4 regions of the Paenibacillus sp. Marseille-Q7038 genome follow, and region 4 is predicted to be linked to each of the others. Evidence: a T-box and tRNA genes for the amino acid it is inferred to sense, from the RefSeq annotation. Region 4 holds a T-box; the other regions hold tRNA genes.
What was found. The T-box of region 4 lies ahead of tyrS (tyrosine--tRNA ligase). A T-box ahead of a tRNA ligase gene usually reads a tRNA of that ligase, here a tRNA-Tyr.
Positions count from the first base shown of each region.

Region 1: it encodes a tRNA-Tyr, which carries the amino acid that the T-box ahead of tyrS (tyrosine--tRNA ligase) is inferred to sense. The anticodon was not compared.
Region 2: it encodes a tRNA-Tyr, which carries the amino acid that the T-box ahead of tyrS (tyrosine--tRNA ligase) is inferred to sense. The anticodon was not compared.
Region 3: it encodes a tRNA-Tyr, which carries the amino acid that the T-box ahead of tyrS (tyrosine--tRNA ligase) is inferred to sense. The anticodon was not compared.

Region 1 covers NZ_CBCOOM010000002.1:134,556-141,968, reverse strand. Annotated here, with positions in the region: rRNA gene ACWPWY_RS17825 (23S ribosomal RNA) at 1-366, shown strand, start outside; rRNA gene rrf (5S ribosomal RNA) at 502-618, shown strand; tRNA gene ACWPWY_RS17815 (tRNA-Ile) at 669-745, shown strand; tRNA gene ACWPWY_RS17810 (tRNA-Ala) at 768-843, shown strand; tRNA gene ACWPWY_RS17805 (tRNA-Asn) at 848-923, shown strand; tRNA gene ACWPWY_RS17800 (tRNA-Ser) at 929-1,017, shown strand; tRNA gene ACWPWY_RS17795 (tRNA-Glu) at 1,050-1,121, shown strand; tRNA gene ACWPWY_RS17790 (tRNA-Val) at 1,130-1,205, shown strand; tRNA gene ACWPWY_RS17785 (tRNA-Met) at 1,216-1,287, shown strand; tRNA gene ACWPWY_RS17780 (tRNA-Asp) at 1,299-1,375, shown strand; tRNA gene ACWPWY_RS17775 (tRNA-Thr) at 1,426-1,501, shown strand; tRNA gene ACWPWY_RS17770 (tRNA-Tyr) at 1,512-1,597, shown strand; tRNA gene ACWPWY_RS17765 (tRNA-His) at 1,627-1,702, shown strand; tRNA gene ACWPWY_RS17760 (tRNA-Gln) at 1,723-1,797, shown strand; tRNA gene ACWPWY_RS17755 (tRNA-Lys) at 1,809-1,881, shown strand; tRNA gene ACWPWY_RS17750 (tRNA-Leu) at 1,895-1,981, shown strand; tRNA gene ACWPWY_RS17745 (tRNA-Gly) at 1,990-2,064, shown strand; tRNA gene ACWPWY_RS17740 (tRNA-Arg) at 2,074-2,150, shown strand; tRNA gene ACWPWY_RS17735 (tRNA-Pro) at 2,160-2,233, shown strand; tRNA gene ACWPWY_RS17730 (tRNA-Gly) at 2,243-2,313, shown strand; gene ACWPWY_RS17725 (TauD/TfdA dioxygenase family protein) at 2,386-3,300, opposite strand; gene ACWPWY_RS17720 (ABC transporter substrate-binding protein) at 3,555-4,577, opposite strand; gene ACWPWY_RS17715 (TauD/TfdA dioxygenase family protein) at 4,641-5,564, opposite strand; gene ACWPWY_RS17710 (ABC transporter ATP-binding protein) at 6,039-6,818, shown strand; gene ACWPWY_RS17705 (ABC transporter permease) at 6,865-7,413, shown strand, end outside.
Region 2 covers NZ_CBCOOM010000002.1:1,116,975-1,124,387, reverse strand. Annotated here, with positions in the region: gene liaF (cell wall-active antibiotics response protein LiaF) at 1-535, opposite strand, end outside; gene ACWPWY_RS22475 (PspA/IM30 family protein) at 740-1,438, opposite strand; gene ACWPWY_RS22470 (PspC domain-containing protein) at 1,440-1,886, opposite strand; gene ACWPWY_RS22465 (PspA/IM30 family protein) at 1,893-2,564, opposite strand; gene ACWPWY_RS22460 (LiaF transmembrane domain-containing protein) at 2,599-2,913, opposite strand; tRNA gene ACWPWY_RS22455 (tRNA-Leu) at 3,261-3,340, opposite strand; tRNA gene ACWPWY_RS22450 (tRNA-Arg) at 3,354-3,428, opposite strand; tRNA gene ACWPWY_RS22445 (tRNA-Leu) at 3,439-3,524, opposite strand; tRNA gene ACWPWY_RS22440 (tRNA-Cys) at 3,538-3,611, opposite strand; tRNA gene ACWPWY_RS22435 (tRNA-Gly) at 3,620-3,694, opposite strand; tRNA gene ACWPWY_RS22430 (tRNA-Gln) at 3,702-3,776, opposite strand; tRNA gene ACWPWY_RS22425 (tRNA-His) at 3,795-3,870, opposite strand; tRNA gene ACWPWY_RS22420 (tRNA-Trp) at 3,907-3,980, opposite strand; tRNA gene ACWPWY_RS22415 (tRNA-Tyr) at 3,987-4,072, opposite strand; tRNA gene ACWPWY_RS22410 (tRNA-Thr) at 4,082-4,157, opposite strand; tRNA gene ACWPWY_RS22405 (tRNA-Phe) at 4,169-4,244, opposite strand; tRNA gene ACWPWY_RS22400 (tRNA-Asp) at 4,261-4,337, opposite strand; tRNA gene ACWPWY_RS22395 (tRNA-Met) at 4,349-4,422, opposite strand; rRNA gene ACWPWY_RS22390 (23S ribosomal RNA) at 4,512-7,413, opposite strand, start outside.
Region 3 covers NZ_CBCOOM010000001.1:3,133,367-3,140,779, reverse strand. Annotated here, with positions in the region: rRNA gene ACWPWY_RS14965 (16S ribosomal RNA) at 1-580, shown strand, start outside; rRNA gene ACWPWY_RS14960 (23S ribosomal RNA) at 926-3,849, shown strand; rRNA gene rrf (5S ribosomal RNA) at 3,984-4,100, shown strand; tRNA gene ACWPWY_RS14950 (tRNA-Ile) at 4,152-4,228, shown strand; tRNA gene ACWPWY_RS14945 (tRNA-Ala) at 4,251-4,326, shown strand; tRNA gene ACWPWY_RS14940 (tRNA-Asn) at 4,331-4,406, shown strand; tRNA gene ACWPWY_RS14935 (tRNA-Ser) at 4,412-4,500, shown strand; tRNA gene ACWPWY_RS14930 (tRNA-Glu) at 4,533-4,604, shown strand; tRNA gene ACWPWY_RS14925 (tRNA-Val) at 4,613-4,688, shown strand; tRNA gene ACWPWY_RS14920 (tRNA-Met) at 4,698-4,771, shown strand; tRNA gene ACWPWY_RS14915 (tRNA-Asp) at 4,783-4,857, shown strand; tRNA gene ACWPWY_RS14910 (tRNA-Phe) at 4,874-4,949, shown strand; tRNA gene ACWPWY_RS14905 (tRNA-Thr) at 4,961-5,036, shown strand; tRNA gene ACWPWY_RS14900 (tRNA-Tyr) at 5,046-5,131, shown strand; tRNA gene ACWPWY_RS14895 (tRNA-His) at 5,161-5,233, shown strand; tRNA gene ACWPWY_RS14890 (tRNA-Gln) at 5,256-5,330, shown strand; tRNA gene ACWPWY_RS14885 (tRNA-Lys) at 5,343-5,418, shown strand; tRNA gene ACWPWY_RS14880 (tRNA-Leu) at 5,429-5,509, shown strand; tRNA gene ACWPWY_RS14875 (tRNA-Gly) at 5,520-5,591, shown strand; tRNA gene ACWPWY_RS14870 (tRNA-Arg) at 5,604-5,680, shown strand; tRNA gene ACWPWY_RS14865 (tRNA-Leu) at 5,711-5,790, shown strand; tRNA gene ACWPWY_RS14860 (tRNA-Pro) at 5,801-5,874, shown strand; tRNA gene ACWPWY_RS14855 (tRNA-Gly) at 5,884-5,954, shown strand; gene ACWPWY_RS14850 (hypothetical protein) at 6,436-6,696, shown strand; gene ACWPWY_RS14845 (foldase protein PrsA) at 6,897-7,413, shown strand, end outside.
Region 4 covers NZ_CBCOOM010000001.1:687,829-695,241, reverse strand. Annotated here, with positions in the region: gene ACWPWY_RS03410 (5-methyltetrahydropteroyltriglutamate--homocysteine S-methyltransferase) at 1-188, opposite strand, end outside; gene ACWPWY_RS03405 (LysR family transcriptional regulator) at 304-1,221, opposite strand; gene ACWPWY_RS03400 (S66 peptidase family protein) at 1,376-2,299, shown strand; gene ACWPWY_RS03395 (hypothetical protein) at 2,396-2,752, shown strand; gene ACWPWY_RS03390 (AGE family epimerase/isomerase) at 2,773-4,005, opposite strand; tRNA gene ACWPWY_RS03385 (tRNA-Lys) at 4,169-4,241, opposite strand; gene tyrS (tyrosine--tRNA ligase) at 4,498-5,757, opposite strand; T-box leader at 5,854-6,085, opposite strand; gene ACWPWY_RS03375 (MFS transporter) at 6,265-7,413, shown strand, end outside.

The DNA of each region.
Region 1 (7,413 bases), on a different contig from region 4:
GCTGAAGTAGGTCCCAAGGGTTGGGCTGTTCGCCCATTAAAGCGGTACGCGAGCTGGGTTCAGAACGTCGTGAGACAGTTCGGTCCCTATCTGTCGTGGGCGTAGGAAATTTGAGAGGAGCTGTCCTTAGTACGAGAGGACCGGGATGGACATACCGCTGGTGTACCAGTTGTTCCGCCAGGAGCATCGCTGGGTAGCTATGTATGGAAGGGATAAGCGCTGAAAGCATCTAAGCGCGAAGCCCACCTCAAGATGAGATTTCCCAATTAGTAAGACCCCTTGAAGACGACGAGGTAGATAGGCTGGGGGTGGAAGTGCGGCAATGCATGGAGCTGACCAGTACTAATCGGTCGAGGGCTTATCCTAAATATAAATCGCAAAGATTGTTTCGTATCTAGTTTTCAGGGAGCAAAACCTTGAATACGCTATTGGTTTTTTTATACACACTTTATAGTGATGTACCAAAACCAACGCGGATCGCATTTGTTTCACAAATGCTCGTTTGGTGGCGATAGCGGAGGGGTTCCACACGTACCCATCCCGAACACGACCGTTAAGCCCTCCAGCGCCGATGGTACTTGGACCGCAGGGTCCTGGGAGAGTAGGACGTCGCCAAGCGAATACCCTTTTGGGTTATTTTTTTGCCTGATCGTTACAATTAACGATGAGGGCCCTTAGCTCAGCTGGTTAGAGCGCACCCCTGATAAGGGTGAGGTCGGTGGTTCGAGTCCACTAGGGCCCACCATTCAAATTCATAATTCCATTATGGGGCCATAGCTCAGCTGGGAGAGCGCCTGCCTTGCACGCAGGAGGTCAGCGGTTCGATCCCGCTTGGCTCCACCAATATTCCCTGATAGCTCAGTTGGTAGAGCACTCGACTGTTAATCGAGTTGTCACAGGTTCGAGCCCTGTTCGGGGAGCCATTTCTGGAGAAGTGTCCGAGCTGGCCGAAGGAGCACGATTGGAAATCGTGTAGGCGTCACAAGCGTCTCGAGGGTTCGAATCCCTCTTTCTCCGTTGCGAATTTTCTAGAATGTTTAATACAGTAAGGCCCGTTGGTCAAGGGGTTAAGACACCTCCCTTTCACGGAGGTAACAGGGGTTCGAATCCCCTACGGGTCACTTTATATGGAGATTTAGCTCAGCTGGGAGAGCATCTGCCTTACAAGCAGAGGGTCGGGGGTTCGATCCCCTCAATCTCCACCATATCAAATATCGCGGGGTGGGAGCTCGGTAGCTCGTCGGGCTCATAACCCGAAGGTCGCAGGTTCAAATCCTGCCCCCGCAATTGTAATACCTGGAACTGTGGTGTAGAGGCCTAACATGCCTGCCTGTCACGCAGGAGATCGCGGGTTCGAATCCCGTCAGTTCCGCCACTTTTATCTTAACTCCAGTTATATGAAGTATGATATATCGTAATCATTTAGCCGGTGTAGCTCAACTGGTAGAGCAACTGACTTGTAATCAGTAGGTTGGGGGTTCAAGTCCTCTCGCCGGCACCAGTTTTATTATGGAGGATTAGCGAAGTGGCCAAACGCATCAGACTGTAAATCTGCTCCCTTACGGGTTCGGTGGTTCGAATCCATCATCCTCCACCAGATTTATTTTTAAAGTCATTATTTATATGGCGGTCGTGGCGAAGGGGTTAACGCACCGGTCTGTGGCTCCGGCATTCGTGGGTTCAAGTCCCATCGATCGCCCCATTTTTAAACCTTATCACTGTTGGGGATTAGCCAAGCGGTAAGGCAACGGACTTTGACTCCGTCATGCATAGGTTCAAATCCTATATCCCCAGCCATTTTTTAGTACGAGCCATTAGCTCAGTTGGTAGAGCACCTGACTTTTAATCAGGGTGTCGAAGGTTCGAGCCCTTCATGGCTCACTTTAATATATATGCGGTCGTGGCGGAATTGGCAGACGCGCACGGTTCAGGTCCGTGTGGGCTAACCCCCGTGGAGGTTCGAGTCCTCTCGACCGCACCATATATTTTGCGGACGTGGCTCAGCGGTAGAGCATCGCCTTGCCAAGGCGAGGGTCGCGGGTTCGATTCCCGTCGTCCGCTCCAATCATATTTGCGCCCTTAGCTCAGCTGGATAGAGCGTTTGACTACGAATCAAAAGGCCGGGAGTTCGAATCTCTCAGGGCGCGCCATTTAAATAACGGGATGTAGCTCAGCTTGGCAGAGCACCTGGTTTGGGTCCAGGGGGTCGCATGTTCAAATCGTGTCATCCCGATATTTTTACGCGGGTGTAGTTCAATGGTAGAACTTCAGCCTTCCAAGCTGATAGCGTGGGTTCGATTCCCATCACCCGCTTCACAGTAAACCCCTTCGCTTTCGCGAAGGGGTTTTTTTATTATTACTATATTAGTCAAGAACAAGTAGGAACTATTCTGCTTGTTCTTTTTTTGGCTGGAGCGTTATGCTTCTACGACCATCGATACCAATCGGTATATCGCCAGCAATGGTAACACGCCGTACCACACGGTGCTCATCACCATAGTCATTAATTGCATAATGTTGTGTTGCTCGGTTATCCCAAACTACCACATCACCCACTGCCCAGCGCCAGCGAACTGTATTTTCAAGTCTAGTGACGTGCTCTTGTAAAATATTGATGATTCGATCGGAATCTGCAGTTCTGAGCCCCGATATTCTTCTTACAAATTGCCCTAATAGCAAGTGACGTTCCCCTGTTTCGGGATGAACTCTTACCACGGGATGCTCGGTTTGATATACCGTTGCAGCAAAAACATTGTTCTTTCGCTGCGTTTGCTCTCCTGCGACTTCTTTTTGTGCAGGTGCTGCATAATCAAAAACGTTGGAGTGAATTGCCCGAAGGCTGCCTGCCAGCTCTTTTAATTCAGGAGATAAATCTTCATAGGCGGCTGCCGTGTTGGCCCATACCGTGTCCCCTCCAGCAGGAGGAATCACTACTGATCGCAGAATGGATGCTTTGGGATAAGCATCAACAAAGGTTACATCTGTGTGCCAAGCGTTAGCACGACCTCCATGAGCAGAATCCAGCTCAAGTACAGCTCGTGTTCCGTCTTTTACGGGTACAGTGGGATGTGCATACAGCTCTCCTAAAAGTTTGGCAAAGCGCTCTTGCCCCTCATCATCTAGTTGATGTTGATCCCTGAAGAAGAGGACTTTATATCTGAGCAGAGCTTCTTGTATGGATTCAACGACCGCAGGGAAGAGATCCTCTGATAAATCAATACCTCTCACTTCCGCTCCAATTCTTCCGGCTACCGGTACGATTTCAAGCTGAACTACCTGGTTTTGGGTAACATTATTCATGAATAAACTCCTCCTTGGTATGCGGTCTCCCGCCATAATGGTTTTCCTACAATAAGGGACAGATACAATAACAATACGAGGCGTACGAGATCTGTCAAAAGCAGGATAGAGATAGCATTATATAATTTACAATTTACAGAATTAATGCCCGTCTACTTACGATAGTGACCAGATAGAGACACAGTAACTCTAAGTACTCTAGCGCCTTTTATACTCTAAGCATTCGGACTAAAACAGATGAGGATAGAGTTCATTTAATTCAGTGCTTCAACAAAGGTATTGTTAATTGCTTTTGCAAACTCAGGCTTCTTTTTCAAAAATTTATTGTTCAGTAGTATTTCTGAGGATGCCTCATGAGCTTGTATAGCCTCAGGCGTATAGGCGGAGAGTTGATTGGCACTTCGCTCTAGCACCGTCTTGATGACAGAAGCAGGCATTTTAGAATATTTCTCATAAATAGCAGCAGCTTCGTCAAGGTTATCGCGCTGCCAGTCGAGCGTCTTTTGGTACACCTTTAGATACTCGGTAACGAGCTCTGGATGTTCCTTGGCAAAACCAGTTCTAGCGATCATGGATAGAGGAGCGAGGAATTCGCCTTTCACTTCAATGATTTTTGCTTTTTTCTGATCAACACTTAACGTTACATAAGGATCAAGGGTTATCCAAGCATCCAGTTGTCCTGTCTCAAAAGCAGCTAAAGCATCATCTGCTTGCAGATTGATCTGTTTAACATCATCCTGTGATAGACCGATGGACTGCAATATTTTGATTAAATACACATGGCTGGTCGTGCCCTTGGCAACACCGATCGTTTTACCTTTTAAATCGGCAACAGAGGAGATCGTGCTATTTATAGGAACAATCAAAGTATTTAAATCTTTTCCATCACCTAATAGTCCGATAATTTCAAAAGGTAACTGATTGGCTAAGCCAGTGATCACTGCTCCGTCACCCATAGAAGAGAGGTCTATCCGATTAGATACAAGGGCTTCCAATATAGGAGGACCGCTCGTGAAATTACTCCACTCTACTTTGGCGCCTTTCTCTGCGAAGGCCTCATCAATCCATCCTTTTTCCTCTGCAATCAGAAGAGGACTGATTCCTCCAAGGCGAGCAATATGAACAGTTACTTCGGCTGATGTATTCCCTGCAGCAGCATCTACAGATCCACTAATGGATGGGGAAACTCCTTTCTCATTACTACAAGCGGTAAGCACCATGAGTAGAACGGTTACGAGTGTAACCATTTTGGATTTATTGCTAGAACGACGATTCATTTTTTCATCTCCCATCCAAAGTTTGTGGTTATGCGGAAATACTGCGGCAAGGTTCAAAATGATCTAAAAAGGACGATCTCCCGCTATCGATACTCGCTCTGCTACCCGGCGGTTAGGAAAATAATCGGATACAGCATAATGCTGGGTTGCTCTGTTATCCCAGAAGGCTACTGAATTAGGCTCCCAGCGGAAGCGGATCTGATATTCGGGAATATGAGCCTGGCTGAATAGGTAATTAAGAAGTTGCTCGCTCTGCTCTTCTTCGAGTCCAACAATACGAATCGTAAAGATGGCGTTTACGAATAATGTTTTTCTCCCTGTCTCCGGATGTGTACGTACGATAGGGTGTTCTGCGGGCCGGAATTCGGCTTGCTTCGTTTTGAGCACATCCGGTGGAAGAAAGCGACCAAAAGTAGAGGTGAAATCGTGTATAGCAGTTAGACCATCAATGCGTTCTTTGATCTCGTCAGGCAGATTATCGTAGGCTGCTCCCATGTCGCACCACAATGTGTCTCCACCTAGAACCGGAACTTCAGAGAGGCGGAGGACGGATCCAAGAGCAGGTTCTTGACGCCAGGATACATCCGTATGCCAAATATTTTCGTTTCCTGTCATATTGGCATTTTTCTCAAAACGGGTAATCTCCTCCGCATTTCCTTGGGGTAGAAAAGGGTGTTTTTCGAGTTCGCCCCACTCTTTGGCAAAAGCAATTTGCTGTTCACTGGTGATATCTTGATTACGGAAGAAGAGAACTTTCCATTCAAGAAAGGCATGATGCAGCTCTGCTTTTAATTCTGAACTGAGGGGAACTGCTAAATTGATACCTTCGATTTCCGCTCCCAGCAAGGGACCGAAAGGTTTGAGCGTAAATAAAGTATAAGGCCGCTCAGGTTGACTTCCCTCCGCTAAGCGATGTAATTGCCTGGCACCTGCTTTGACTTCTCTCACTGGTGCATAACTACGAGATAAATAGGCAGTTTGATTCATGATGGTCTAGCCTCCTTTTACAATGTATTCACACCTGTTTAGTAGTATTTAGCCGAAAAAAAAGAACGACAGGATTTTGAGAGATCATAAAGAGGATCTTTGATCTCCAAATCACTGGTCGTCCAGTAGATTCAGCTAGATAGTGTTGCTTTGATGGACCAAATCTTATCAGTCTACAAACCAACTTGTCAACCCTTATTTTTATTTATATAGAAAATAATGTAACTTTATTCTTTGTATGTACTATTAATAAAACTAATTCATACTAAAATAATCGGGTATTGACAAGATCCTTTTTTCTCTGATAAGATGAGCCAAATCCTATACGATGACCCAAAGTTTTAGGGACTACGAATTGACTGGAACCACCAGAGATTCGGCAAGCACATAAGGTGCTGTCGGATCTCTTTTTTTATGGACAGAAGTTCCGTACGGCAAATCAAGAACAATGATAATGAATCGGAGGGACTGTAGATGTTAAATGATGAACTAAGCTACATATTAGAAATTAATGAGGTTAGTAAAACGTTCCGAAGCGAGCAAGGCGATACACATGTACTGGATTCCATAGATTTGTCTGTGAAGGAAGGAGACTTTACTACGGTCATCGGACCCAGTGGATGCGGAAAAAGTACCTTGCTTAAAATTATTGCAGGGCTTGATCGGGATTATGAAGGAGAGGTACTGCTCAAAGGGAAAAGGGTGGAGCGTCCTTCTCAAGAGAAAGGATTTATTTTTCAGGAACCGAGATTATTCCCTTGGCTGAATGTGGAGAAAAATATCGCAGCTGATCTGTCTCTCAAAAATTCAGAAGTAAGGAATGACGTACAGCGACTGATTGAACTGGTTAAATTGAATGGTTTTGAAAAATCCTATCCACGGCAGTTATCAGGCGGGATGTCGCAGCGGGTAGCTATCGCAAGAGCTCTCCTTCGTAAACCCGAAGTGCTGCTGTTGGATGAGCCATTTGGGGCACTCGATGCTTTCACTAGAGGGCATATGCAAGAAGCGCTGCTGGATATATGGCAAACGAATAAAACAGCAATGGTCCTCGTCACGCATGACATTGATGAAGCTGTGTTTTTATCAACACGTGTTGTTGTAATGGACCGACGCCCAGGACGAATAAAATCGATTGTTCCCATTGATCTGCCCTATCCTCGTAAGAGAACAAGTCGTGCTTTCACAGAACTGCGCACGCATGTACTGGAAGAGCTCGATCATCGGGAAGAACAAGAAGCTTACAGTATCTAAGCCGGGATAGCACTACAAATTTATGAAACAAAGGGGCGAAGTGAAGATGGCTTTACCGCTGACATTACGAAAAAATCCGTCTGTACAAATAGGAAAGAGGCACCCTAGAAAGGGAATGGGAGGTAAGTGGAGACTCTTTTTACGAGGAGCACTGCTTCCTATAGGTATACTTGCTCTTTGGCAAATACTTAGCGGAACGGGTACCATCTCACAGCAGATGTTCTCATCGCCTTGGCTGATTGTAAAACAGTATTTTTATCTAACAAGCTCTGGGGAGTTACCGCATCATCTGCGGATTAGTGTAGTGAGGGCTTCGCTCGGCTTTTTATTTGGGGCAAGCAGTGGGTTAATACTCGGAATGCTTGTCGGCATGTACAGACCTGTTGAAGAAGTACTGAATCCAACCGTTCAAATGATTCGAACGATTCCACTGCTTGCAATTACTCCTTTATTCATTATGTGGTTCGGTTTTGGCGAACTATCTAAAGTATTGCTGATTTCGATGGGTGCTTTCTTCCCGCTCTATGTGAACACTTTCCTTGGCGTTCGCAATGTGGACTCGAAATTATTCGATGTCGCCCGTGTAATGGAGTTC
Region 2 (7,413 bases), on a different contig from region 4:
TTTTCTGGTCATCTCCAAACTTTTGTCTTCCGAATAGCACAAATGCTTCAATTTCTACACCGTAATCTTCAGGGATGGACAAGTCAATATCACCCATCACACCCTGCAAATAAATGACCGTTTCTTTTTCTTCAGGGAGTGCAAGAGATAGATCAGCATCTACTTCTCCTATAACATGCCATATACTGGTGTTTCGAAGAATCCAAGGTGCTTGATCCCATGCATAATTAGACATAAAGTTCTGATTAATTATATATCCCTCTCGCGGCTGTACTTTACGACCCTTCCAATAAAACACACCGAGTGAAATCAACATTATTCCTACCACGAGAATGAGATTATCTAGAATTATAATTGCTGTTCCTGCCCACATCAAAGTACGACCTTTTTTGGTGTCCCCTGATTTATGTTTGTAATATCCAAAGATCAATAAGAGCAGTGCAACGATAGTAAAGAAACTCAAAAATCTCCCTAGCAACATCATTAAGCCAATCCCTATTGCCAGAATAGCAAATAGTGACTTTCCTCTACTCATTCGTCACACCCCCTTTTTTATGGATAACAAGAGTTGCCTCTCATTTCATCCATGTTATGTATATCTCAATTTAATTGCATAAAACTAAGAATGATATCCCACTGCAATTCATGTTTTTTCAGTAAAAAGGCCATACGAAGGATGAACTCCGTATGGCTTTTCCACGATACTTAGGATATCATATCCTATGATACATTGGGTAGTTTATTCTTTTGGTGCTTCAGAAGTGGAAGCTTTTCCATTTAGTTTACTTTTCAATGCTTCCAGCTGCTCATTAACTTGAAATTGTTTTTCTTGATCTACAGAATTAGGAGCATAGGAGCTGGAGCTGTAAGGTACACGCATTACATCTGCTTCTGCTTCCAGTTGCATGATTTTTTCTTCCATACGGTGGAACCCTAGTGATGCATTGCCGCTCTCAATGGAATGAACACTGTTAATTTGGGACATTTGTTTTCTTGCTTTTGCCATTTGGGCACGAGATACAAGCTCGTTACGTTTGTTGCGCATTTTGTAGAACTCATCTTTCATATCATGCAGTTGTTGTACAAGTTCTTTCGCTTGAGTCTCGGATTCAGCATGCAGATTCTGATATTCAGATACTTTTTGATCGTAATAAATTTTTTCTTCTAGAAGCTTACGTGCTACTTCTTCTTGACCATTGATCAGTGCAGATTCTGCCTGTGCTTCACGTTGTCCACCAAGACGCTCTGCTTCTTCCAAACGTTGTTTCATACGGCGCTCGTTAGCCATTTGTTTTGCAACTGTAACCTCCGCTTCACGAATCTCTGCTTCCATATCCCGAATGTACTGATTGAGCATAACGATTGGATCCTCTACTTTATCAAGTACCTCATTTACCGACGCTTTTGTCATATCTTTAATTCTTTTAAATACTCCCATTTTATAATTCTCCCTTCTCATACTTTGATAGTTTTTTACGAAGTTCTTCGTTTTCTTTTTTCAATGCTTTTTTCTCGATATCTTCCATCATGGAGTCCAAATGATCTTCTTTCGGAGCCCCAAATCCTCTATCAAAACGATTACTGTTATAACGATTGTCTCTAGGAGTTCCAAAGCCTTGTGAGTCATATCCTTGAGGGTTAGAGAATCCTCCGCCAGGGAACCCACCCATTCCAGGCCCTGGAGCATATGGATCATAAGGTGGAAAAGGTTCTTTCGGTACAACTAGTGCAGCAAGAAAGTACAGGAAGATTGGTACACCTGTAAAGAAAGTGACTAAGATAAAAATCACTCGTAGAAGAGTTGAATCCATACCTAGTGTTTGAGATAAACCGCCAAGCAATCCTGTTACTTTTTTATCACGTCTAGAGCGATATAGCTTACTCATGTATGGTTACTCCTTTCCTCCGGAATCCAACTTCTTCTTAAGCTTTGCAAGCTCTCTTTCAAGTAAGTCAGATACGGAATGCTGTAATGAATTGCGTTCTTGCTCGCCCCGACGAAGCTCACGAAGGCTTCTTGCTTCATATTCCATATCCGAGACCCGATCCTCAAGTCTTCCGAACATACCTGGAATTTGAGTACCTCCCATTTTGCCCGCTCGTTCGTTCATTCGTTGCTGGAGCTGTATCGTCTGCATTCGTGCATAATAGTACTGACGTTTGCTATAGACCGTTTGGTATTCGGTCTTTAAGTGATCGAGTTGTTCTTCTAGCTCCGTTAATGCATCTCTGCTCTGTTCATAAAGTCCGATATATTGGTTGTATTTTTCTTCATATAGCATTTTTTCTTGTAGAGCCAGTTTAGCAAGATGATCTTCCTCTGCTTTTAGCGCAAGAAGTGCTTGCTCTTCTCGTTTAATGATCATAGCTTTGGCTTCATCTACCTGCTGCTTCAATTGTCTTGTGTGACGTGAATATTGTGCATGCAGTTTTTCTACCTCACCGATCTCATTTCTTGTATCCATGAGAAATTGGTCGATCATTTTCACAGGATCTTGACTTTGCTCTAAATGTTCATTAATTGTAGCTGCGGTTATATCCCGCATTCGGCGAAACACACTCATTCTTGTTTACCTCCCTTTTCTCTATTCGTCTTCCTTAATACCTTTTTAATCCTCTACCTCTTAACATCGATATACCGAAGATGATAAGTCCGATGGCAAGAAGCGGTCCGATAAGCCATGCAAGTTTACTGAGCAAGTAAAGTACGCCGATAATCAGTATGATGTAACCAAAAAGCGCATTCCCTCTTTTTATACCGTAATATCCGATCGCAATCATAATCACCGGTATTAGGTAGCTCATAATCGTTCCAGAGATAAAACCGAGAAAAGGAATAAACTTACCGAGTAATATTAATGCTCCGATGGCGATCAGAATGATGGCCAAGTTTTTCTCTTTCGTGTACCTCATAATTTGTTATCACCGCCTCTTTTGTATACTACGTGTTTCTTATGTCTTTATTTTAGGTAATTTTCGCAATTTATAAAACGGACCCCGGACGGTTCTTTATCCTAGACTCAGGTCGGGGATCATCCCGGACCTTTAAGTTATCCATGATTATAACTTGACTGGGAACCTCAGATATCAACGAACTCATTTAGCCTCATAAATACCTATAGATTATTTCAAGCTCTAATCAGTTACTCCGATTTCCATTCAAACCACAAACTCATACGATACATTAACATTAACTTATGATATGAAAATAAAATAAGGGTTATATTACTGAATTCAGTAATATAACCCTTATTGATCTATGCCGGTGAAGGGACTCGAACCCCCACGGTTTCCCTCACGATTTTGAGTCGCGCGCGTCTGCCAATTCCGCCACACCGGCTTATTCTATTATATGTGCCCTAAAAGATTTGAACTCCGAAGCTTTTTGATTCGCAATCAAATACTCTATCCAGCTGAGCTAAGGGCACAGACTAGATATGCGGAAGACCAGACTTGAACTGGTACGATAGTCACCTACCGCAGGATTTTAAGTCCTGTGCGTCTGCCGATTCCGCCACTCCCGCTTATAAATAAAAATGGAGGCGCCACCCAGATTCGAACTGGGGATAAAGCTTTTGCAGAGCTGTGCCTTACCACTTGGCTATGGCGCCGTATATATTGGAGCGGACGACGGGAATCGAACCCGCGACCCTCGCCTTGGCAAGGCGATGCTCTACCGCTGAGCCACGTCCGCAAATAAATGGCTGGGGATATAGGATTTGAACCTATGCATGACGGAGTCAAAGTCCGTTGCCTTACCGCTTGGCTAATCCCCAGCAGTGATAAAGAAAAAATGGGGCGATCGATGGGACTTGAACCCACGAATGCCGGAGCCACAGACCGGTGCGTTAACCCCTTCGCCACGACCGCCATGTATTCTTTATCATGATACTAAATTTGTAAAATTGGCAGGGGCAGCAGGAATTGAACCCACACCAACGGTTTTGGAGACCGTTGTTCTACCTTTAAACTATGCCCCTAAAAACTGGTGGAGGATGATGGATTCGAACCACCGAACCCGTACGGGAGCAGATTTACAGTCTGATGCGTTTGGCCACTTCGCTAATCCTCCATATGAAACTGGTGCCGACGAGAGGACTTGAACCCCCAACCTACTGATTACAAGTCAGTTGCTCTACCAGTTGAGCTACATCGGCTAATTTTTGAATGGTGGCTCGGGACGGAATCGAACCGCCGACACGAGGATTTTCAGTCCTCTGCTCTACCGACTGAGCTACCGAGCCTTATTCAGAATAAAAATGGCGGAACTGACGGGATTCGAACCCGCGATCTCCTGCGTGACAGGCAGGCATGTTAGGCCTCTACACCACAGTTCCAGGTATTACAATTGCGGGGGCAGGATTTGAACCTGCGACCTTCGGGTTATGAGCCCGACGAGCTACCGAGTCGCTCCACCCCGCGATATTTATATGGTGGAGATTGAGGGGATCGAACCCCCGACCCTCTGCTCCCTGAAAACTAGATACGAAACAATCTTTGCGATTTATTTTTAGGATAAGCCCTCGACCGATTAGTACTGGTCAGCTCCATGCATTCCGCACTTCCACCCCCAGCCTATCTACCTCGTCGTCTTCAAGGGGTCTTACTAATTGGGAAATCTCATCTTGAGGTGGGCTTCGCGCTTAGATGCTTTCAGCGCTTATCCCTTCCATACATAGCTACCCAGCGATGCTCCTGGCGGAACAACTGGTACACCAGCGGTATGTCCATCCCGGTCCTCTCGTACTAAGGACAGCTCCTCTCAAATTTCCTACGCCCACGACAGATAGGGACCGAACTGTCTCACGACGTTCTGAACCCAGCTCGCGTACCGCTTTAATGGGCGAACAGCCCAACCCTTGGGACCTACTTCAGCCCCAGGATGCGATGAGCCGACATCGAGGTGCCAAACCTCCCCGTCGATGTGGACTCTTGGGGGAGATAAGCCTGTTATCCCCAGGGTAGCTTTTATCCGTTGAGCGATGGCCCTTCCATGCGGTACCACCGGATCACTAAGCCCGACTTTCGTCCCTGCTCGACTTGTAGGTCTCGCAGTCAAGCTCCCTTGTGCCTTTACACTCTGCGAATGATTTCCAACCATTCTGAGGGAACCTTTGGGCGCCTCCGTTACTCTTTAGGAGGCGACCGCCAGTCAAACTGCCCCCCTGACACTGTCCTCGCACCGGATCACGGTACCAAGTTAGAACCTAGATACGATCAGGGTGGTATCCCAACGTTGCCTCCACACAAGCTGGCGCTCATGCTTCTTAGGCTCCCACCTATCCTGTACAGATCGTACCCAAATCCAATATCAAGCCGCAGTAAAGCTCCATGGGGTCTTTCCGTCTTGTCGCGGGTAACCTGCATCTTCACAGGTATTAAAATTTCACCGGATCTCTCGTTGAGACAGCGCCCAAGTCGTTACGCCATTCGTGCGGGTCAGAATTTACCTGACAAGGAATTTCGCTACCTTAGGACCGTTATAGTTACGGCCGCCGTTTACTGGGGCTTCGGTTCATAGCTTCGGATTACTCCCTAACCACTCCCCTTAACCTTCCAGCACCGGGCAGGCGTCAGCCCGTATACTTCGCCTTGCGGCTTCGCACAGACCTGTGTTTTTGCTAAACAGTCGCTTGGGCCTTTTCACTGCGACCCCCTGCTATTCACACTACCGGGGTACCCCTTCTCCCGAAGTTACGGGGTCATTTTGCCGAGTTCCTTAACGAGAGTTCTTCCGCGCGCCTTAGAATTCTCTTCTCACCTACCTGTGTCGGTTTACGGTACGGGCACCTTCATCTGGCTAGAGGCTTTTCTTGGCAGTCTGAGATCATGACCTTCGCTACTGTAATTTTCACTCCCCATCACAGCCCAGCCTTAATGATGTGCGGATTTGCCTACACATCAGCCTCACTGCTTGGACAGACATCCATCAGTCTGCGTCACTACCCTACTGCGTCCCCCCATCGCTCGTAACGATTTACGGTGGTACAGGAATTTCGACCTGTTGTCCTTCGACTACGCCTTTCGGCCTCGCCTTAGGTCCCGACTTACCCTGAGCGGACGAGCCTTCCTCAGGAACCCTTAGGTTTTCGGCGGATCAGATTCTCACTGATCTTTTCGTTACTCATACCGGCATTCTCACTTGTATGCAGTCCCCAGTCCTTCCGGTCTACCTTCAACCCGGCATACAACGCTCCCCTACCCCTGATACATAGTATCAAGCCATAGCTTCGGTGGTGTGTTTAGCCCCGTTACATTTTCGGCGCAGAGTCACTCGACCAGTGAGCTATTACGCACTCTTTAAATGGTGGTCGCTTCTAAGCCAACATCCTGGTTGTCTGTGCAACTCCACATCCTTTCCCACTTAACACACACTTGGGGACCTTAGCTGATGGTCTGGGCTGTTTCCCTCTTGACAATGGATCTTAGCACTCACTGTCTGACTCCCGGAATACAAGTCTATGGCATTCGGAGTTTGACTGAGCTTGGTAACCCTTGCGGGCCCCGCACCCAATCAGTGCTCTACCTCCACGACTTACTTGTTCCGAGGCTAGCCCTAAAGCTATTTCGGGGAGAACCAGCTATCTCCGAGTTCGATTGGAATTTCTCCGCTACCCCCACCTCATCCCCGCACTTTTCAACGTGCGTGGGTTCGGGCCTCCAGTGCGTGTTACCGCACCTTCACCCTGGACAGGGGTAGATCACACGGTTTCGGGTCTACGTCCACGTACTATGTCGCCCTATTCAGACTCGCTTTCGGCGCGGCTACGGCTTTTCACCTTAACCTTGCACGGGAACGTAACTCGCCGGTTCATTCTACAAAAGGCACGCCATCACCCATAAAACGGGCTCTGACTTTTTGTAAGCACACGGTTTCAGGTTCTATTTCACTCCCCTTCCGGGGTGCTTTTCACCTTTCCCTCACGGTACTGCTTCACTATCGGTCGCTAGGGAGTATTTAGCCTTGGCAGATGGTCCTGCCGGATTCATACGAGGTTTCACGTGCCTCGCACTACTCGGGATCCGTCTCGGAGGGAACAGACTTTTGACTACAGGGCTTTTACCTTCTCTGGCGGGCCTTTCCAGACCTCTTCAACTAATCGGTTCCTTTGTAACTCCATGTGAGACGTCCCACAACCCCAACCAGCAAGCTGATTGGTTTGGGCTAATCCGCGTTCGCTCGCCGCTACTGACGGAATCACTATTGTTTTCTCTTCCTCAGGGTACTTAGATGTTTCAGTTCCCCTGGTCTGCCTTCAACTACCCTATGTATTCAGGTAGAGATAACTATCCATTACGATAGCTGGGTTTCCCCATTCGGACATCCCCGGATCAAAGCTTGCGTACAGCTCCCCGAGGCAGTATCGTTGTTCGCCACGTCCTTCATCGGCTCCTAGCGCCTAGGCATCCTCC
Region 3 (7,413 bases), 2.4 Mb from region 4:
AAGCAACGCGAAGAACCTTACCAGGTCTTGACATCCCTCTGATCGGTCTAGAGATAGATCTTTCCTTCGGGACAGAGGAGACAGGTGGTGCATGGTTGTCGTCAGCTCGTGTCGTGAGATGTTGGGTTAAGTCCCGCAACGAGCGCAACCCTTGATCTTAGTTGCCAGCAGGTAAAGCTGGGCACTCTAAGGTGACTGCCGGTGACAAACCGGAGGAAGGTGGGGATGACGTCAAATCATCATGCCCTTATGACCTGGGCTACACACGTACTACAATGGCCGGTACAACGGGCAAAGAAAGCCGCGAGGTGGAGCAAATCCTTAAAAGCCGGTCTCAGTTCGGATTGCAGGCCGCAACTCGCCTGCATGAAGTCGGAATTGCTAGTAATCGCGGATCAGCATGCCGCGGTGAATACGTTCCCGGGTCTTGTACACACCGCCCGTCACACCACGAGAGTTTACAACACCCGAAGCCGGTGGGGTAACCGCAAGGAGCCAGCCGTCGAAGGTGGGGTAGATGATTGGGGTGAAGTCGTAACAAGGTAGCCGTATCGGAAGGTGCGGCTGGATCACCTCCTTTCTATGGAGAATCGTTTCCTGCGATGGAAACATTCAAATCGGAAGCTAAGCTTCCAAACACACTCACTCGTTGTTCAGTTTTGAGAGTTTAATCTCTCAAAATCAAGTCATGTAATTTTATCTACACGGTTTGTGTTGGACCAAAATTCCATGATCGCTGTTTCAGTGAAACAGCTTTGCTCATTGAAAACTAGATAACGAAACAATTTTGCGATTTTAGAAATATCCTTTAAGCTGAACTTGTGTTAAACAAGTGAAGATTAATAGATTGCATAGCGAAATTTTTGAATGATGAACGACTTTTGGCGAATGCCAACCGGAGTGAATCAGTCAAAAATGAGCATATGGTTAAGCTATTAAGAGCACACGGAGGATGCCTAGGCGCTAGGAGCCGATGAAGGACGTGGCGAACAACGATACTGCCTCGGGGAGCTGTACGCAAGCTTTGATCCGGGGATGTCCGAATGGGGAAACCCAGCTATCGTAATGGATAGTTATCTCCACCTGAATACATAGGGTGGTTGAAGGCAGACCAGGGGAACTGAAACATCTAAGTACCCTGAGGAAGAGAAAACAATAGTGATTCCGTCAGTAGCGGCGAGCGAACGCGGATTAGCCCAAACCAATCAGCTTGCTGGTTGGGGTTGTGGGACGTCTCACGTGGAGTTACAAAGGAACCGATTAGTTGAAGAGGTCTGGAAAGGCCCGCCAGAGAAGGTAAAAGCCCTGTAGTCAAAAGTCTGTTCCCTCCGAGACGGATCCCGAGTAGTGCGAGGCACGTGAAACCTCGTATGAATCCGGCAGGACCATCTGCCAAGGCTAAATACTCCCTAGCGACCGATAGTGAAGCAGTACCGTGAGGGAAAGGTGAAAAGCACCCCGGAAGGGGAGTGAAATAGAACCTGAAACCGTGTGCTTACAAAAAGTCAGAGCCCGTTTTAGGGGTGATGGCGTGCCTTTTGTAGAATGAACCGGCGAGTTACGTTCCCGTGCAAGGTTAAGGTGAAAAGCCGTAGCCGCGCGAAAGCGAGTCTGAATAGGGCGAGTTAGTACGTGGACGTAGACCCGAAACCGTGTGATCTACCCCTGTCCAGGGTGAAGGTGCGGTAACACGCACTGGAGGCCGAACCCACGCACGTTGAAAAGTGCGGGGATGAGGTGGGGGTAGCGGAGAAATTCCAATCGAACTCGGAGATAGCTGGTTCTCCCCGAAATAGCTTTAGGGCTAGCCTCGGAACAAGTAAGTCGTGGAGGTAGAGCACTGATTGGGTGCGGGGCCCGCAAGGGTTACCAAGCTCAGTCAAACTCCGAATGCCATAGACTTGTATTCCGGGAGTCAGACAGTGAGTGCTAAGATCCATTGTCAAGAGGGAAACAGCCCAGACCATCAGCTAAGGTCCCCAAGTGTGTGTTAAGTGGGAAAGGATGTGGAGTTGCACAGACAACCAGGATGTTGGCTTAGAAGCGACCACCATTTAAAGAGTGCGTAATAGCTCACTGGTCGAGTGACTCTGCGCCGAAAATGTAACGGGGCTAAACACACCACCGAAGCTATGGCTTGATACTATGTATCAGGGGTAGGGGAGCGTTGTATACCGGGTTGAAGGTAGACCGGAAGGACTGCTGGACTGTATACAAGTGAGAATGCCGGTATGAGTAACGAAAAGATCAGTGAGAATCTGATCCGCCGAAAACCTAAGGGTTCCTGAGGAAGGCTCGTCCGCTCAGGGTAAGTCGGGACCTAAGGCGAGGCCGAAAGGCGTAGTCGAAGGACAACAGGTCGAAATTCCTGTACCACCGTAAATCGTTACGAGCGATGGGGGGACGCAGTAGGGTAGTGACGCAGACTGATGGATGTCTGTCCAAGCAGTGAGGCTGATGTGTAGGCAAATCCGCACATCGTAAGGCTGGGCTGTGATGGGGAGTGAAAATTACAGTAGCGAAGGTCATGATCTCAGACTGCCAAGAAAAGCCTCTAGCCAGATGAAGGTGCCCGTACCGTAAACCGACACAGGTAGGTGAGAAGAGAATTCTAAGGCGCGCGGAAGAACTCTCGTTAAGGAACTCGGCAAAATGACCCCGTAACTTCGGGAGAAGGGGTACCCCGGTAGTGTGAATAGCACGAGGGGGTCGCAGTGAAAAGGCCCAAGCGACTGTTTAGCAAAAACACAGGTCTGTGCGAAGCCGCAAGGCGAAGTATACGGGCTGACGCCTGCCCGGTGCTGGAAGGTTAAGGGGAGTGGTTAGGAGCAATCCGAAGCTATGAACCGAAGCCCCAGTAAACGGCGGCCGTAACTATAACGGTCCTAAGGTAGCGAAATTCCTTGTCAGGTAAATTCTGACCCGCACGAATGGCGTAACGACTTGGGCGCTGTCTCAACGAGAGATCCGGTGAAATTTTAATACCTGTGAAGATGCAGGTTACCCGCGACAAGACGGAAAGACCCCATGGAGCTTTACTGCGCCTTGATATTGGATTTGGGTACGATCTGTACAGGATAGGTGGGAGCCTGAGAAGCATGAGCGCCAGCTTGTGTGGAGGCAACGTTGGGATACCACCCTGATCGTATCTAGGTTCTAACTTGGTACCGTGATCCGGTGCGAGGACAGTGTCAGGTGGGCAGTTTGACTGGGGCGGTCGCCTCCTAAAGAGTAACGGAGGCGCCCAAAGGTTCCCTCAGAATGGAAATCATTCGCAGAGTGTAAAGGCACAAGGGAGCTTGACTGCGAGACCTACAAGTCGAGCAGGGACGAAAGTCGGGCTTAGTGATCCGGTGGTACCGCATGGAAGGGCCATCGCTCAACGGATAAAAGCTACCCTGGGGATAACAGGCTTATCTCCCCCAAGAGTCCACATCGACGGGGAGGTTTGGCACCTCGATGTCGGCTCATCGCATCCTGGGGCTGAAGTAGGTCCCAAGGGTTGGGCTGTTCGCCCATTAAAGCGGTACGCGAGCTGGGTTCAGAACGTCGTGAGACAGTTCGGTCCCTATCTGTCGTGGGCGTAGGAAATTTGAGAGGAGCTGTCCTTAGTACGAGAGGACCGGGATGGACATACCGCTGGTGTACCAGTTGTTCCGCCAGGAGCATCGCTGGGTAGCTATGTATGGAAGGGATAAGCGCTGAAAGCATCTAAGCGCGAAGCCCACCTCAAGATGAGATTTCCCAATTAGTAAGACCCCTTGAAGACGACGAGGTAGATAGGCTGGGGGTGGAAGTGCAAAGAATGCATGGAGCTGACCAGTACTAATCGGTCGAGGGCTTATCCTAAAATAAAAATCGCAAAAAAACGTTTCGTATCTAGTTTTCAGGGAGCAATTCCTTGAATACGCTATTGGTTTTATACACACGTTATAGTGATGTACCAAAACCAACGCGGATCGCATTTGTTACACAAATGCTCGTTTGGTGGCGATAGCGGAGGGGTTCCACACGTACCCATCCCGAACACGACCGTTAAGCCCTCCAGCGCCGATGGTACTTGGACCGCAGGGTCCTGGGAGAGTAGGACGTCGCCAAGCGAATACCCTTTTGGGTTATTTTTTTGCCTTATCGTTACTCATTAACGATGAGGGCCCTTAGCTCAGCTGGTTAGAGCGCACCCCTGATAAGGGTGAGGTCGGTGGTTCGAGTCCACTAGGGCCCACCATTCAAATTTATAATTCCATTATGGGGCCATAGCTCAGCTGGGAGAGCGCCTGCCTTGCACGCAGGAGGTCAGCGGTTCGATCCCGCTTGGCTCCACCAATATTCCCTGATAGCTCAGTTGGTAGAGCACTCGACTGTTAATCGAGTTGTCACAGGTTCGAGCCCTGTTCGGGGAGCCATTTCTGGAGAAGTGTCCGAGCTGGCCGAAGGAGCACGATTGGAAATCGTGTAGGCGTCACAAGCGTCTCGAGGGTTCGAATCCCTCTTTCTCCGTTGCGAATTTTCTAGAATGTTTAATACAGTAAGGCCCGTTGGTCAAGGGGTTAAGACACCTCCCTTTCACGGAGGTAACAGGGGTTCGAATCCCCTACGGGTCACTTTATATGGAGATTTAGCTCAGCTGGGAGAGCATCTGCCTTACAAGCAGAGGGTCGGGGGTTCGATCCCCTCAATCTCCACCATATAAATATCGCGGGGTGGAGCGACTCGGTAGCTCGTCGGGCTCATAACCCGAAGGTCGCAGGTTCAAATCCTGCCCCCGCAATTGTAATACCTGGAACTGTGGTAGAGGCCTAACATGCCTGCCTGTCACGCAGGAGATCGCGGGTTCGAATCCCGTCAGTTCCGCCATTTTTATTCTGAATAAGGCTCGGTAGCTCAGTCGGTAGAGCAGAGGACTGAAAATCCTCGTGTCGGCGGTTCGATTCCGTCCCGAGCCACCATTCAAAAATTAGCCGATGTAGCTCAACTGGTAGAGCAACTGACTTGTAATCAGTAGGTTGGGGGTTCAAGTCCTCTCGTCGGCACCAGTTTCATATGGAGGATTAGCGAAGTGGCCAAACGCATCAGACTGTAAATCTGCTCCCTTACGGGTTCGGTGGTTCGAATCCATCATCCTCCACCAGATTTATTTTCAAAGTTTGTCGTTGTATGGCGGTCGTGGCGAAGGGGTTAACGCACCGGTCTGTGGCTCCGGCATTCGTGGGTTCAAGTCCCATCGATCGCCCATTTTTAAACCTTATCACTGTTGGGGATTAGCCAAGCGGTAAGGCAACGGACTTTGACTCCGTCATGCATAGGTTCAAATCCTATATCCCCAGCCATTTTTTTAGTACGAGCCATTAGCTCAGTTGGTAGAGCACCTGACTTTTAATCAGGGTGTCGAAGGTTCGAGCCCTTCATGGCTCACCATCATTTATATGCGCGTGTGGCGGAATTGGCAGACGCACTAGACTTAGGATCTAGCGTCTTTGACGTGGGGGTTCGAGTCCCTTCACGCGCATCCTTTAATTGCGGACGTGGCTCAGCGGTAGAGCATCGCCTTGCCAAGGCGAGGGTCGCGGGTTCGATTCCCGTCGTCCGCTTTTATATTTTTTGCGCCCTTAGCTCAGCTGGATAGAGCGTTTGACTACGAATCAAAAGGCCGGGAGTTCGAATCTCTCAGGGCGCGCCATTATATTTTTAAATATGAAATAAGCAACAAGCCGGTGTGGCGGAATTGGCAGACGCGCGCGACTCAAAATCGTGAGGGAAACCGTGGGGGTTCGAGTCCCTTCACCGGCATCATATATTACGGGATGTAGCTCAGCTTGGTAGAGCACCTGGTTTGGGACCAGGGGGTCGCATGTTCAAATCGTGTCATCCCGATATTTATACGCGGGTGTAGTTCAATGGTAGAACTTCAGCCTTCCAAGCTGATAGCGTGGGTTCGATTCCCATCACCCGCTTCATTTGTAAACCTCTTCGCGAAAGCGAAGGGGTTTTTATTATTTTTACCTTTATAAGGGAGTAAGTATTGAATACTCGAGGTAATTCTTTTTCGGCTGGACCTTGTACTTCTAAGACCATCATTACCAGCAGAAACATTGCTAGTAATTGTGACAAGCGGTGTTAACAACTAAAAAGAATGAGATGATCTTCTCATCTTAGGAAGTTATATTGATGATACACATACGTAACACATATTCTTTTTATTATTTGCGAATGAAGTGCATTGTTAGTTTTAATGTGAAAAATGAAAAGAATAAGTTAATTGATTTGAAGAAATATAGGTTAATTCAATAAAATAAAAGAATAGATCGATTCTATAGTTGAACTGCGCTCACACTTGTTAAATACGACTAACAAGGGAGGTGCAGTTTTTTTAGGTTCTTCAAGTCTCAATATGGTAAAATAAGGCGGTATTTGAAGTTTAGGAGTGAGGTACCATTGAAAGTTCAAAAAGGAGAGAACTGGGGCATGATTCGGATCTCATATACTCTAGGGATCATTGCATTATTGTCGATTATGTTTTTACCTGTTGTACTTAGCATTACGTTTTCCATATTATCAATAATTACAAGTTTTATAGCCGTGATTTTGTATAAGAAACGAAGGGCAGTTAATGTGCTCGTATTTAATACGGTAGTGCTTCTTGTACTTGTTTTAGGGCTGTATTTTATTTTTTCAAGCTTTGTCATTTTGGAATAGTGTTTTTCTAATGAAGTGGAAAGTAGGGGAATCGGGTGAACAGAACTAAGTGAACACAAGAGATACTCGATACAAATCTTTTGAAAAAAGTCATTAAATTTGATATTTTTTAAATTTTTTATGTTATTTTAATGTTTTGTTTTATAAAACCCTTATATTTAATAGAGTGAGAAGGAAATCACGAAGGGAGATTTTAAAAATTGGATAATAAACCATTACAAAATGATAATGAAGAAGAAAAGAAAGACTCTTTAACTGAAGAGCAGGAAACAGCACTGCAAGAAACCTCTCCAGAGGCAGAAGTACAAGAGGAAAATACGGAGAAGTTAGCAGATGATAATTCTGAGGTTGCTACAAAAGGGAAGAGCAGCTTAGTTTGGATGATTGTATCAGGAGTTCTTGCTGTAGTTCTTATAATCGTACTAATAAAGCCTCCGTTTGGGGGAACTAACGAAGCTGTGGCTTCAGTTAACGGTACCAAGATTACGAAGGACGACCTATATAACGAATTGGTGGCACTCGGAGGCGCGTCCACACTTGATAATATGATTACTATGGAATTGATTGATCAGGCGGCAGCGGAGGCTAATGTCTCTATTACGGAAGAAGACGTGAATGCTGAGATCGAAGCGCTTAAGACACAATTTGGCGGTGAAGAAGCCCTGAATGCAGCTCTTGCCCAGTCAGGTATGACACTTGATAATCTCAAGGAAAACA
Region 4 (7,413 bases):
TTTTGTTTTTCTACAAGACGAATAATTTCTTCATCTTCCACTTTCGTTAATTCTGCCTTAGAGATTTCTCCTGCCTGGAATTTAGCTCTAGCTTGTTTTAACGCTTCGGGGCGTAAGAAACTTCCAACCATGTCATAACGGTAAGGAGTTACACTTCTCACTGTACCTGCTTTTGTAATTTGGCTCATATCATTCATCTCCTTTACAATCTCATTTCATTGATATTCCATAAGTATGTAATAGAAAGATACCATGACCGGTCAGTTATAGTGTAACTCCAATAAACTATAGCTGGTTATAACTTTAGACTATATCAAATCTTTGCGTTGCTTCTTGTAAGGCTTCTACATAAGCAATTGCTAGCTTTGAGAGCATCGCATTTTTATGAGAGATCCACCCCACATTAATAGTCTCATGATAATCTAGCGGTACAGGGATAATGTCATGACCATTTAAATCCGCACTCAAAACCCCAGTTGAAATCGTATAGCCGTTCAGACCAATTAAAAGGTTAAATAGTGTGGCTCTGTCATTTACTCGAATGCTTTTTTTATGTGATAACGTGCTCAAAATTTCCTCTGAGAAGTGAAATGAATTATATTCACCCTGCTCAAATGAAAGGTAAGGATAATCTTCTAAATCATCAATGGTAACCTTCGATTGCCTTGCAAGCGGATTCTGCGCACTAATAAAAATGTGGGGCTTCGCTGTAAATAAACTATGAAAATGCAGATTCGCTGCCTCAAGCAATTTACTCATGACCTTACTGTTAAATTCATTTAAGTAGAGAATTCCAATTTCACTGCGCAGCGTTTTCACATCTTCGATGATTTCATGTGTCTTGGTTTCTCGTAATGCAAGTTCATATTCCTCCTGCCCATACTGCTGAACCAGCTTAACAAAAGCATTTACAGCAAAAGCGTAGTGCTGTGTGGATACGGCAAAATGTTGCGGCGATGGTTTAGCGTTCATATACCGACTCTCAAGAAGTTCTGCTTGTTCAGCAACCTGCCTTGCATATCCCATAAATTCTACGCCTTCCATCGAAAGCGAGATTCCTTTATTGGTACGTTCAAAAATAGTAATGCCGATATCTTCTTCCAGATCACGAATTGCCTTAGATAAACTCGGCTGCGATATAAAAAGTCGTTTGGCTGCTTCGTTCATCGATCCTCGATTGGCTACCTCAATAACATATTTAAGTTGGGTAAGTGTGGCCATACCATCCCTCTTTCTTAGGTGCAAGTTTCTATTCCTTATTATACCAGTAGTAAGATTTGTTTTTGTCGCTAAAATTTCGGTATGTTTCACTATGTATCTACATAATCAATAAGTATTTAGGTTTGTAATTATCTGTGATTGGGGTGAAGATTTTATGGCTATCGCACCGCCGAGTCTGCGTAGAGGAGATACTGTCGGAATTGTCACACTTGGGAGTCCGTTGAACCGTGCAACGATTGATGCACGAATTGAGGTTCTAAGATCCACAGGGCTGAACACGATCGTAGGTGAGCATGTTTATGATCAAGATGGTTTTCTAGCAGGTACGGATGAAGACCGAGCGGCAGATCTAATGGCGATGTTTCAAAATGAAGAAGTACGATTAATTCTTCCCACTCGAGGAGGTACGGGGGTAGCAGGAATCCTTCCATATCTTGATTTTGATATTATACGTAACAATCCGAAACTGATATCAGGATACAGCGATATTACAATTCTGCTTAACGCCCTTTATCAATACGCTGATCTGATCACACTTCAAAGCTTGATGTTAATCGACTTTAATCCCCAGACTCCTGCTTATAACTTTGAACAGTTTTTCACAGCCACTTCTATTCCCACTCCTACACGCCGCATCTCTAACCCTCCAAGTATCCCGATGATAAGCCGCATCCCGGGAAATGTGACAGGTCCGCTTGTCGGGGGAAACCTTACTTCGTTTGTTGATACCTTGGGTACCCCTTATGAGATTGATATCAGGAACAAAATTCTCGTACTGGAAGAGACGCATGAACCTACGAATACCGTCTATCGCTATTTAAATCATCTTCAGTTAGCTGGTAAACTGGAAGAGTGCGCGGGGATTATTATGGGCGAATGTACCGGTTGCCTAGAAGCTTACGGTGTATCATATCAGGAACTCATTGAAGACGTTATTGTACCACTAGGAAAACCCTTAATGACTAATGTTACGACAGCTCACGGTATTTACAAGGCTGCCCTTCCTATTGGAGCCGTTGTGAATCTGAATACAGAGGCGAATCAGCTGATCGTGGTCGAGCCCACTATTCTTCCCTGAAATCTATCTAACGACTATGTTATACTCTCTTAAAAGAAATCGCCTTCTACAAGTCACTATATAGTCATCGTATAAAGGAAAGGAAGAACGATAAAGATGGAACCTGAGCTCATTGCTATTAGTGCTATTTTATTATCATGTATCCTGCTGCTTATCGTCATGAAAGTAAAACGTCAAATCAAAGAAATTCAGCTTGAACTTGATCTTATCAGAAATCAAACAGGTCGAGCAGATTTTTCCCCCTACTCACCTGTTTCTGATCCGAATCAAGGTCAAGCTGTCTCTTTTAACACTTCAGCTGAGAAAATAAATGTAACAGCACTTGATGAACAACTCCTATTCATGATCCAACAAGGCAAAAAAATTGCTGCCATCAAAAAGCTCAGAGAAGTAAAAGATATGGATCTAAAGTCTGCTAAATTATACGTAGACAAACTAGAAGAACAAATGTAGCTTGGATTTTTTACGTTAGATCACATTTTTAGTCTTGTTTTCATAGCTGCCCCTCCAAAAGCAAGCATAGCAGTCATGGCATTCGTAATCGGATGGTAATCCGCCTTAGGAGATGGACTTTTCAAGGCACTATACAATGCGTTCCGGCGATCAAGCTGCTCATACCATCCGCCATGTTTATGATCAACAAAATGCGTAAAGCAGTAGTCAAATAAAGAAATATAAAACTCTCTATATTCCTCTGAGTCTGTTCTCGCTGCAAATAAGGCGGCGGCTCCGAGCGCCTCTGTCTGTACCCAATACAGCTTATCATTATCGATAACGGACTTGTTATCCGGCGAGATCGCGAATACGATACCTCCATATTTTCGATCCACACCCTTATTTGTCGCATGTCGGAAAAGAGCTTCTGCCCTTGGAAACAGCCACTCTTCCGGCTGATGCCGATCTAGCAGTTGCAACAATTTACTCCACTCAATCGAGTGTCCAACCACAAATCCATAGGGACGGAATTCATTTTTTGTATTCCCTTTTTCATAATCCCAATCAATCTTCCAATTCTCATCGTAGTGCTCCCATAACATTTCTGTACCCGACTGAGGAAGTAACTTGAACATGACCGAATGTGCAATTTTTCTGGCTCGCTCATCATATTTACCGTCCCCTGTAGCTTCAAAAGCTGCCATCATCGCTTCACACAGATGCATGTTTGCATTCTGCCCGCGATAAGGAGACGTAACCGACCAATCCGCCGTTATTTCATCTACATAAAGCCCGTCTTCCTCACGCCAGAAGTGCTGATCAAGTATCTCGTATATATGCTCTATCATTGGTTTTGCTTCGGCAATATCTGCCTTATAAGCAGAAGCAGCAGCTAAAAGAGCAAAAGCATGTCCATATGCCATTTTTCTATTATCCTCTACCCTTTGCCCTTTTACTTTCCAATAATATCCGCCATATTCTTTATCTCGGTGTATTTTATCTAAGTAGGTTAAACCACGCTTCGCTAAGTCACGGTATTTATCTGAACCTGTTAGAATGGCCGCTGAACTATAAATGTAAATCAAACGAGCTGTTCCTACGAGTGGTCTGATCTCCGCATCAGATACGGTTCCATCATCCAAATAAGTGTTGAAATATCCTCCGTTTATTTCGTCTTCTGCATGCCCAGCATAAAAATCAACGGTATCTACAATGTGCTTTTCAAGGAAAGAAAGTTCCATAAACTGATTTCCGTTTGTAACTGTATTCATGACAAAACACCACCTATTCTTATTTATTGTAAAGTAATTAATTTCATTCTCTATTCCTTTACCCTAAATACATAAAAACAAAAAAAGACTGAAGAAAAACTAGTAGTTTAAACTAGTTTTCCTTCAGTCTGAGACGGCGGATACTCGCCGTATTTGGGTATGATGGGTTCTGAGGGACTCGAACCCTCGACCAATTGATTAAGAGTCAACTGCTCTACCAACTGAGCTAAGAACCCCTATCGATTTCATTTAAAAACCAATCAATGTGTCTATTATAACATATGAAAATCATTTTTGCTATAAAAATCATAAATGATCGTTATTTTCTTGTCTAGATCATAGATAGAACCGCCGATGTATAGAGCTTGATGATAATAAAACGGCGGCACACGTAAAAGTGTCCCGCCGTTTTAGATTGTAGTGAACCTTAGTCAGAACTTATCAGAAACGTTGCAGGTTCCTAATACTAGGATACTGTGGTCTAATTGTCTACTAAGACATTTTCACTAGGCTGTAGTTTTTCTTACCTTTACGGATAATGATAAACCGACCACCAATGGCTTCACTTGCTGTCACTTCAAAGTTCACATCAGTAACTCGCTCACCATTCATTGAAATCGCACCTTTGGTAATATCTTCACGCGCTTGACGCTTAGATGGCTCGATACCGAGATCAACAAGCCAGTCTACGATATTTTTCGGTTCATTCGTTGCTTCGAAAGTTGGCATTTCTTTAAACCCTTGCTCAATCTCATCTGCCGTAAGGGATTTAATATCACCGCTAAATAAGGCAGCTGTAATCCGAAGCGCTTGCTCAAGCATTTCCTCGCCATGTACAAATCTTGTCATTTCTTCTGCAAGTTTCTTTTGAGCTTCCCGTTTATGCGGCTCTGTCTGTACTTTTTCAGCCAGCTCATCAATTTCCTCTTTGGAGAGGAATGTAAAGTACTTCAAGTATTTCACTACATCACGATCATCTGTGTTCGCCCAGAATTGGTAGAACTCAAATGGAGTTGTTTTCTTCGGATCGAGCCAGATCGAACCGCCCGCTGATTTACCGAATTTCGTACCATCGGCTTTCAGCATCAGTGGAATCGTCAGACCGAATGCTTTTGCTTCTGCTCCTTCTTTTTTCCGAATCAAATCTAGACCGCTTGTAATGTTACCCCATTGGTCAGAACCACCGATCTGCAGTTGAACATCTTCATTCTGATACAGATGCAAGAAATCAAGAGACTGCAGGATTTGATAAGAAAATTCGGTAAAGGAAATACCACTTTCGAGTCTGCTTGCTACAACATCCTTAGCTAGCATGGAATTAAGGCTGAAGTTTTTACCATAATCGCGCAAGAATTCGATAACATTGATCTTATGGGTCCAGTCATAGTTGTTAACCATGCGAATTTGGTTATCACCTTCCGTAATGAACAGTTTTTTCATTTGGTTAGTGAGTGCATCCACATTTGCTTGTACTTCTTCAAGTGTTTGCAACGAACGTTCTGATTGACGTCCACTTGGATCACCAATGGTTCCCGTAGCCCCACCGATCAGGATAACCGGACGATGTCCAGCTAGCTGGAATCGTTTGAGTACCATAAAGGGAATCAAGTGACCAATATGCATACTATCGCCCGTTGGATCTACACCACAGTAGAGCGATATTGATTTTTGGTTCGTTAATTCTTTAAGACCTTCCGCATCCGTTTGTTGATTAATGGCGTCCCGCCATTCCAGTTCATCAATAATATTCACAGTCATAACACTCCTTCAGGTTCGTAAGTTTTCTTATAACGAGAGATAAATCAGCACGGTAAATATAAAAAAAATCGTCCCTATGTCTATTGTAGACATAGGGACGATCGAACAACCGTGGTACCACCCAGATTGCATAAATGAACACTACACATCATGTGTGCCATTTATGCCGCTTTTTGCGCGAGGTATCGTTCGCCACTTCCGCTCGGCATTACCCGAGATACTCCAGAGTGTAATTCGCGATCTTAGTGTGTACCGGGTTCCATCAACCCCGGCTTTCTAGAACAGGGACTAAGCTGCTACTGGGCTCTTTCAACGTATATCATATATAAGATTATTGACAGTATAGAGAAATAAATTTTTGATGTCAACCTTTGAAGTTTGGTGTAATAATCGAAGTTTTCACAATAACGTTATAATTTACTCTCTCATCCCATTTTTTATCGACCCTTAGAATGTTAGAATGAAATTATATGTTCAAAATTTGCATTAGGAGTAAAAGAATTGCGTACACATCCAATTAATTTTTTGCGTATTACAGGCCTATTAGATGGTTTTTCATTTTTGTTTTTGTTATGTATCGCCATGCCAATGAAGTATATCGGCGGCATCGATGCAGCAGTCTCGATCATGGGTAGTATTCACGGGGCAATCTTCTGCTTATATGCTCTTGCGATCCTTTATGCTGCTATTCGGGTCGATTGGAGCATATGGTGGTCTATTGCAGCATTTATTGCCGCTTTTATCCCGTTCGGTAATTTTGTATTTGATTTTAAGCTAAAAAAAGCTCAAACCAAATATAAGATGAAACCTTTTAATCCTGCCCTGGTTGTTTATAGTATTGTCTTCTTTTCTTTTATCGATTTATTTGCTCAACTGCCCGTTATGAGTACTTTTGCGGCTTCTGTCGGGGCAAGCACATTTATTGTAGGCTTTGTGGTAGGACTGTATTCATTAACCAATACGGTGGGCAATGTTTTATCTGGTATTCTGACGGATAAGATCGGTCCTTTCAAATTACTTATAGCCGGTTTGCTATTAACAAGCAGTACGTTGCTGCTATATTATTTTGTCGAATCACCTACATTTTTGATCGTTGTACGTATTTTTCATGGTTTTGTAGCTGGACTCATTGTTCCTGCTGCGTTCACCTTCTCAGCAAATACAACGATCAATCATGAACAAGGCAAAAAAGTGGCTTTTACCGGTACCTTTGTAGGGCTAGCCGCGATTATCGGACCTGCTTTCAGCGGAATCATGGCAAACAAAACCTCGGTACCTTTCGTTTTCACTTGTATAGCCGTACTGGGGTTTATCCTAACCGTATTATCTGTTATCTTTCTTCGTAAATATAAAGTGTCTAAGACAGAGAAAGAGGTTAACGTCCACACATCAGCTGGATCGTTCTTTAATATAGGGGTTATAAAAGCATATTGCGGGGCATTTTTCTTAATGTTCTCTCAAGGCGTAATCGCTTATTTACTACCCCTGCATGTTCAGACGCTTGGATATGATTCAAGATTAAGCGGCACACTGTTGAGTACGTTCGGGATCATTGCTGTTCTCATGTTTGTACTTCCTACGAATCGTATTTTCGATCGTGTTGCTCCTTCGATAACGATGGCCATTGGAATGGGCCTGCTTGGCGTTAGT